Linked DNA regions of Microbispora sp. ZYX-F-249. The protein of the gene in region 1 interacts with the protein of each later gene in a pairwise test. Links are inferred from orthologs where the notes say so. Each region holds a gene or a part of one and is shown in the gene's direction. Other genes may lie near its edges. The genes, in order: ftsZ and rlmN.

Evidence for each region.
Region 2: the proteins of ftsZ (region 1) and rlmN interact in binary tests that used the Escherichia coli proteins (3 or more experiments, as listed by UniProt). The link is inferred for Microbispora sp. ZYX-F-249 from one-to-one orthologs.

Annotation. Positions count from the first base shown.
Region 1 is NZ_JBDJAW010000024.1:87,895-91,015, forward strand. The notes cover bases 73-2,883. They hold ftsZ (cell division protein FtsZ), read left to right. Parts: upstream 73-656; coding sequence 657-2,111; downstream 2,112-2,883. Other genes in these bases: AAH991_RS26030 (cell division protein FtsQ/DivIB), read left to right, coding at 73-408; AAH991_RS26040 (YggS family pyridoxal phosphate-dependent enzyme), read left to right, coding at 2,139-2,843. Outside these bases: more of AAH991_RS26030, read left to right, coding at 1-72; AAH991_RS26045 (cell division protein SepF), read left to right, coding at 2,978-3,121. UniProt on the Escherichia coli protein: Essential cell division protein that forms a contractile ring structure (Z ring) at the future cell division site. The regulation of the ring assembly controls the timing and the location of cell division.
Region 2 is NZ_JBDJAW010000041.1:42,470-45,641, reverse strand. The notes cover bases 64-2,925. They hold rlmN (dual-specificity RNA methyltransferase RlmN), read left to right. Parts: upstream 64-867; coding sequence 868-1,983; downstream 1,984-2,925. Other genes in these bases: AAH991_RS33085 (ABC transporter ATP-binding protein), read right to left, coding at 2,661-2,925; AAH991_RS33090 (hypothetical protein), read right to left, coding at 1,993-2,664; AAH991_RS33100 (suppressor of fused domain protein), read right to left, coding at 64-763. Also shown: more of AAH991_RS33100, read right to left, coding at 1-63; more of AAH991_RS33085, read right to left, coding at 2,926-3,172.

The DNA of each region.
Region 1 (3,121 bases):
TGGCCCGGGACGCTGCGCGTCAGCGTGGTCGAGCGCGTCCCCGCCGCCGCCGTGCCCATGGGCCCGACGACCGCGGTGATCGACCGGTACGGCGTCGTGCTGCAGCAGGTCACCGTGGCCCCGCCCCGGCTGCCGGTGCTGCGCGTCCAGCGGGCGGCCGCGGACGATCCCGCCACCAGGGCCGGGCTCACCGTGCTGCGGGCGCTGCCCGAGCGCGTGCTGGAGCGCCTGCGGGAGCTGCGCGTCCCGTCGCCCCGGTCGATCACGCTCAAGCTCACGGACGGCCGTACGGTGATCTGGGGGGACGCGGGGCGCTCGGCGCAGAAGGGACGTGTCCTGCTCGCCGCGCTCGCCAAGCCGGGCACCAGCTACGATGTCAGCTCGCCGCAGGTGGTGACGGTCAGGTGAGAAATCTCACGGGCCGGGAACGCATGATCCGAATCCGGCTCAGGACGGGGCATCGTGCGAATGGGACAGCCCGCGACACGCCGGACGGCCTTGCGGCGCGGTTAGTTGACCCTGGGGGACGCGCAACCCTACTGTCCGTATCAATCCTCAGGTTGACATAACTCTAAATCTCAACTTGAGGGTGAGAGTTCAGAAGACACGCGGGCCATGCCCGCATGAAACGCAAACGAGCGGAAAGGCCCCTCGTCGTGGCAGCACCGCAGAACTACCTCGCGGTCATCAAGGTCGTCGGCATCGGCGGCGGCGGAGTGAACGCCGTCAACCGGATGATCGAAGAGGGACTCAAGGGCGTCGAGTTCATCGCCATAAACACTGACGCCCAGGCGCTGCTGATGAGTGACGCCGACGTGAAGCTCGACGTGGGGCGCGAGCTCACCCGGGGCCTCGGCGCGGGCGCCAACCCGGAGGTGGGCCGCAAGGCCGCCGAGGACCACCGGGAGGAGATCGAGGAGGTCCTCAAGGGCGCCGACATGGTCTTCGTGACCGCGGGCGAGGGCGGCGGCACCGGAACCGGCGGCGCGCCGGTGGTGGCCAGCATCGCCCGTTCGCTCGGCGCCCTCACGATAGGCGTGGTCACCCGGCCCTTCAGCTTCGAGGGCAAGCGCCGGGCCATGCAGGCCGAGGCCGGCATCGAGACCCTCCGCGAGGAGGTCGACACGCTGATCGTCATTCCGAACGACCGGCTGCTGTCGATCTCCGACCGCCAGGTGAGCGTGCTCGACGCGTTCAAGGCCGCCGACCAGGTGCTGCTGTCCGGTGTGCAGGGCATCACCGACCTCATCACCACGCCCGGTCTGATCAACCTGGACTTCGCCGACGTGAAGTCGGTCATGTCCGGCGCGGGCTCGGCCCTCATGGGCATCGGCCACGCCAGGGGCGACGACCGGTCGGTCGCCGCCGCCGAGATGGCGGTCTCCAGCCCGCTGCTGGAGGCGAGCATCGACGGCGCCCACGGCGTGCTGCTGTCCATCGCGGGCGGCTCCGACCTGGGCCTGTTCGAGATCAACGAGGCGGCCCAGCTCGTCAGCAACGCCGCCGCGCCCGACGCCAACATCATCTTCGGCACGGTCATCGACGACGCCCTCGGCGACGAGGTGCGCGTCACGGTCATCGCGGCCGGGTTCGACGAGCCCGCGCCGGCCAAGCCGGCGGCCGCGCCGCTGTCGCGGCCCCAGCAGTCGTCCCGGCCCGCGCAGGCCGCGCCGGCGGCCCGTCCCGCGTCCGCCCCGGCCAAGCCGGAGCCCGCGCAGCCGCCCGTGCGGCCGGTCGGCGGCACGGTGGGCGCGGCGCAGCCCGCCCCCGCGCAGGCGCAGCCCGCGAACGCCGCGCCGCCGGTGACCCAGCTTCCGGTGAACGCGCATTCGGCCCCCCCGGCGCCGCCGGCGCAGCCCGTGAGCCAGCCGGTCCAGCAGGCGGCGGCCGCGCCGCAGGCCCAGCAGGCCGACCCGGTCACGCCGTTCCCGCGCGACGCGCAGGCCGACGGCGGACGCGACCAGGGCGCCACCGGGCCGCTGTCGATCCCGCGCCCCGCTCCCGAGCCGCCGACCCCGATCACCTCCAGGACCACCCAGCCGGGTCCCCGGCGTCCGGTCGTGTTCGAGGAGCAGGAGGAGGAGCTCGACGTGCCGGACTTCCTCAAGTGACCCTGCACGTCCGTACGGCCGGGGGCGCTGTCCGTGGGTGACCGGCGCGAGGAGCTGGCCGCGGCCCTGGCCGAGGTGGAGCGGCGTGTCGAGGACGCCTGCCGGGCCGCGGGCCGGTCGCGGTCGGATATCACCCTGATCGCGGTGACGAAGACGTACCCGGCCTCCGACGTGCGGCTGCTCGCGGAGCTGGGCGTGTCGCACGTCGGCGAGAACCGCGACCAGGAGGCGGCGGCCAAGGCGGCCGAGTGCGCCGGTCTCGGCCTCACCTGGCACTTCATCGGCCAGCTGCAGTCCAACAAGGCCCGCTCGGTCGTCTCCTACGCCCACATGGTCCACTCGGTGGACCGCTCCCGCCTGGTGGACGCGCTCAGCCGCGAGGCCGTGCGCGCGGGGCGCGAGGTGGACTGCCTCGTCCAGGTCGGGCTGGGCGAGGGGGCGGGACGGGGCGGCGCCGCGCCGGAGGAGGTGCCGGCGCTCGCCGGGCTCGTCGCCAAGGCGGAGGGGCTGCGCCTGCGGGGGGTCATGGCGGTCGCGCCGCTGGGGGAGGACCCGGCCGCCGCGTTCGCCCGGCTGCGCGCCGTCGCCGGGCGCGTGCGCGAGGAGCATCCCGCCGCGGACGTGATATCGGCCGGAATGAGTGGAGACATCCCTCAGGCTGTGATGAATGGCGCGACACACCTGCGAGTCGGTACGGCGTTGCTCGGCCGCAGAAAGCCCTTCGTCAGGTAATGTCCCCCAAGTGGACCATGGTGTCCGCGCTCAGGTAGAGGTCGATCAGCGGTGAGCTCAAAGGGGGGTACGGCTACCGCCCTGGCCTTCCGAAGGGACCTTGAAGGCACCAGTAACGCGGAGGACGACGAGCGATGGCCGGCGCGATGCGCAAGATGGCGGTCTACCTCGGTCTCGTGGAGGACGACCGCTACGAAGACAGGTACGCGGCAGAGTACGGCACCGACGAGGAGTACGGCGACGAGGAGTACGACTCGCCGCGGCGCGGCTTCACCGCC
Region 2 (3,172 bases), on another replicon or contig:
GCCCCAGCCAGGCGAACAGTCGTGCGGCGACCCTCGGATCCTGCCTGGTCGCCAGCGCGAGTTCCACCCGGCACGCCGTGTCGTACATCTCCGCGGCGGGCATCCGCTGGCAGCTCATGCCCACGGTGGACAGGACCGTGTAGTCCCGGGTGAACGTGGGCGGCCGCTCGCTGACCCCGACCATGGGGAACCGGTCGCCGCCGACGTCCCAGTAACGACCCGGCGGTCCGAGCCTGCCGTCGAGGTGGCCGAGCACGAACTGCTGGTAGGTGGCCCAGCTGCCCTCCGCCTGCCGCCACTGCCAGTACGCGCGGGCCTTGGCCACCCGGGGCGACAGGCCCTCCAGCGCCTCGCCGAGGGGCCAGGCGAACGGCGACTCCCCGACGGCGTCGCGCGCGTACCCGGGCATGCCGCGCTCCAGGTCGGCCCACGCCGGAATGACCGCCAGGAGCGTGTCGTTCTCGTACAGGGCGACGCCGTCGCCCTCCTCGAACCACAGCACCGACAGCGCCTCCGCGTCGAGGGGCGGCCGGCCGGAGGGGTGCGCGGTGTGCGCCTCGGGCATCACCGGCGGCAGCCCGGCGCCCGCCCGGGCGAGATCGGCCTCGGCGGGTGCGGGGACGTGGTTGGCCAGCCAGACCGCTCCGTGGACGATCCCCTTCGCGTCGCGAAGGTAAGCTACGGAGGAGGTCCGGTCGGCTTCGATCGTCAGTGTGCGGCTCCCGTAGGGGTTGGGGCTGGTGAGCACGACAGTGGTGTCCACACCTCACCTCTCGTACGCCTCCGGGATTCGACCGCCAGACAGAATGTAAAGCCGCGTGCGCCAGTCGTTAAGACCATGGCGGCGGGAGATGGAAAGGGTTTTGCGTGAGCGAGCAGCCGAAGACCGGGCAGCTGACCTTCGTGGCGCCCCGCCGGGCCAAGCCGCAGCGCCACCTGGCCGACCTGACCATGGCCGAACGCAGGGCGGCGGTGGCGGAGCTGGGGGAGAAGCCGTTCCGCGCCGACCAGCTCTCCCGTCACTACTTCACCCGGCTGACCGGCTCGCCCGAGCAGATGACCGACCTGCCGGGGGCGCTGCGCGAGCGGCTGGTGGAGCAGCTCATGCCGCCGCTGCTGACGTCCGTACGCGAGATCACCTGTGACGGCGGCATGACGCGCAAGACGCTGTGGAAGCTGTTCGACGGCTCGCTGGTCGAGTCGGTCCTGATGCGCTACCCCGACCGCGTCACGATGTGCGTCTCCTCCCAGGCCGGGTGTGGCATGAACTGCCCGTTCTGCGCGACCGGCCAGGCCGGGCTCACCCGCAACATGTCCACCGCCGAGATCGTCGAGCAGGTCGTCGCGGGCGCCCGGGCGCTGGCCCGCGGCGAGGTCCCGGGCGGGCCGGGACGGGTGACCAACGTGGTCTTCATGGGCATGGGCGAGCCGATGGCCAACTACAAGGCCGTCATCGGCGCCGTACGCCGCCTGGTCGACCCGGCGCCGGAGGGCCTCGGCATCTCTGCGCGCGGGGTCACGGTCTCGACGGTCGGCCTGGTGCCGGCGATCGGCAAGCTCGCCGACGAGGGCCTGCCGGTGACGCTCGCCGTCTCCCTGCACGCGCCGGACGACGAGCTCAGGGACACGCTCGTGCCCATCAACACGCGGTGGAAGGTCGCCGAGGTGCTCGACGCGGCGTGGGACTACGCGGCCAGGACCAAGCGGCGCGTGTCCATCGAGTACGCCCTGATCAAGGACATCAACGACCAGGAGTGGCGGGCCGACCTGCTCGGCCGCCTGCTCAAGAACAAGCTCGTGCACGTCAACCTGATCCCGCTCAACCCCACGCCCGGCTCCAAGTGGACCGCCTCGCGCCCCGAGGACGAGCGGGCGTTCGTACGCCGCCTGGAGTCCCACGGCGTCGCCGTCACCGTACGGGACACCCGGGGGCGGGAGATCGACGGTGCGTGCGGGCAGCTCGCCGCCGCGCCCCAGCCCTGATCCCGCGGTTCAGGGCCGGGTGCGGCGCAGCCAGGCGTAGGCCGCCAGTCCGATCGCGGGCCACAGCAGCGACTGCACCGTGAGCAGGGGCAGCCCGGTGAGCAGCACGCCGTGGTGGGCGTCGCGCATCCAGCCCATGACCGGCACGGTGAGCCAGCGGCCCCCGGCCAGGCTGATCACCAGCATCGACAGGTAGCCGAGGATCAGGGCGATGGTGGACACCGCGGGGGAGGGCAGGATCGGCCGGCTGGTCAGCGCCCCGAGTGTGAGCCCCGCCGCCGCCGACAGCAGGTGCAGCCACACCCCGGCCAGGAGCACGGTGAGCGTGGGAGAGGCGGCGAGACGGGAGAGCAGGGCGGCCTCGGCGACCGCGGTCAGGACGAGCAGCGACGAGAACGCCGCCAGCAGTCCGCTCACCAGTTCTCTCGGCCCCAGCGCGGACAGGGCGACGCTGCGCTGCTCGTCGGGTTCGGTGTCGAGCAGGCCGCGTGCGGCCCAGGCGAGCACCGGCACGAGCATGGCCGCCGAGTCCGCGGTGGCCGCGATCTCCTGACCGGCGGGGACGGCGGTCGCGTAGAGGATCGCCAGCAGCGCCAGCAGTCCGATGAGCGGTTGCAGGGCCCGGTGGGAGGCGACGTAGCCGGCGACGCGGAACCGCGCCAGCGCGATCACGGATGTCATCCGGCGGCCTCCCCGGAGGCGCGGGCCGTGGTGCGGCCCGTGATGTGCACCGCGCAGCCCTCGGCGCGCAGCCGCTCGGCCAGGTCCGCCGCCCGCGACGCGGCCACCGCCACCTCCAGCACGGTCAGAGCCGGCTCGCCGGTCTCCTCGGCCTGCTCGAGCTCCCGTACGGCGTGGTCGCGGACCTCGCAGCGGCGCAGGCCGGGAAAGGCGCGCAGGTCGCCCTGGTGGTCGCTCACCACCACGATCCCGCCGCGCGCGCGGACCTCCCCGATGATCGTGGGAAGTTCGGCCCGGGTGGCGGCGTCGAGCCCGGCGAAGGGCTCGTCGAGCACGAGCAAGCCCGGTTCGGCGAGCAGCGCCTGCGCGAGGCCCACCTTGTGCGCGCTGCCCTTGGACAGGTCGGGCAGGCGCTGTCCGAGCAGGTGGTCCATGCCGAGCCGCTCGCTCCACCGGCCGATCGCGTCCGTGCTCACTCTCCGGACCGCCGCCATGTGCCGCAGGTAGG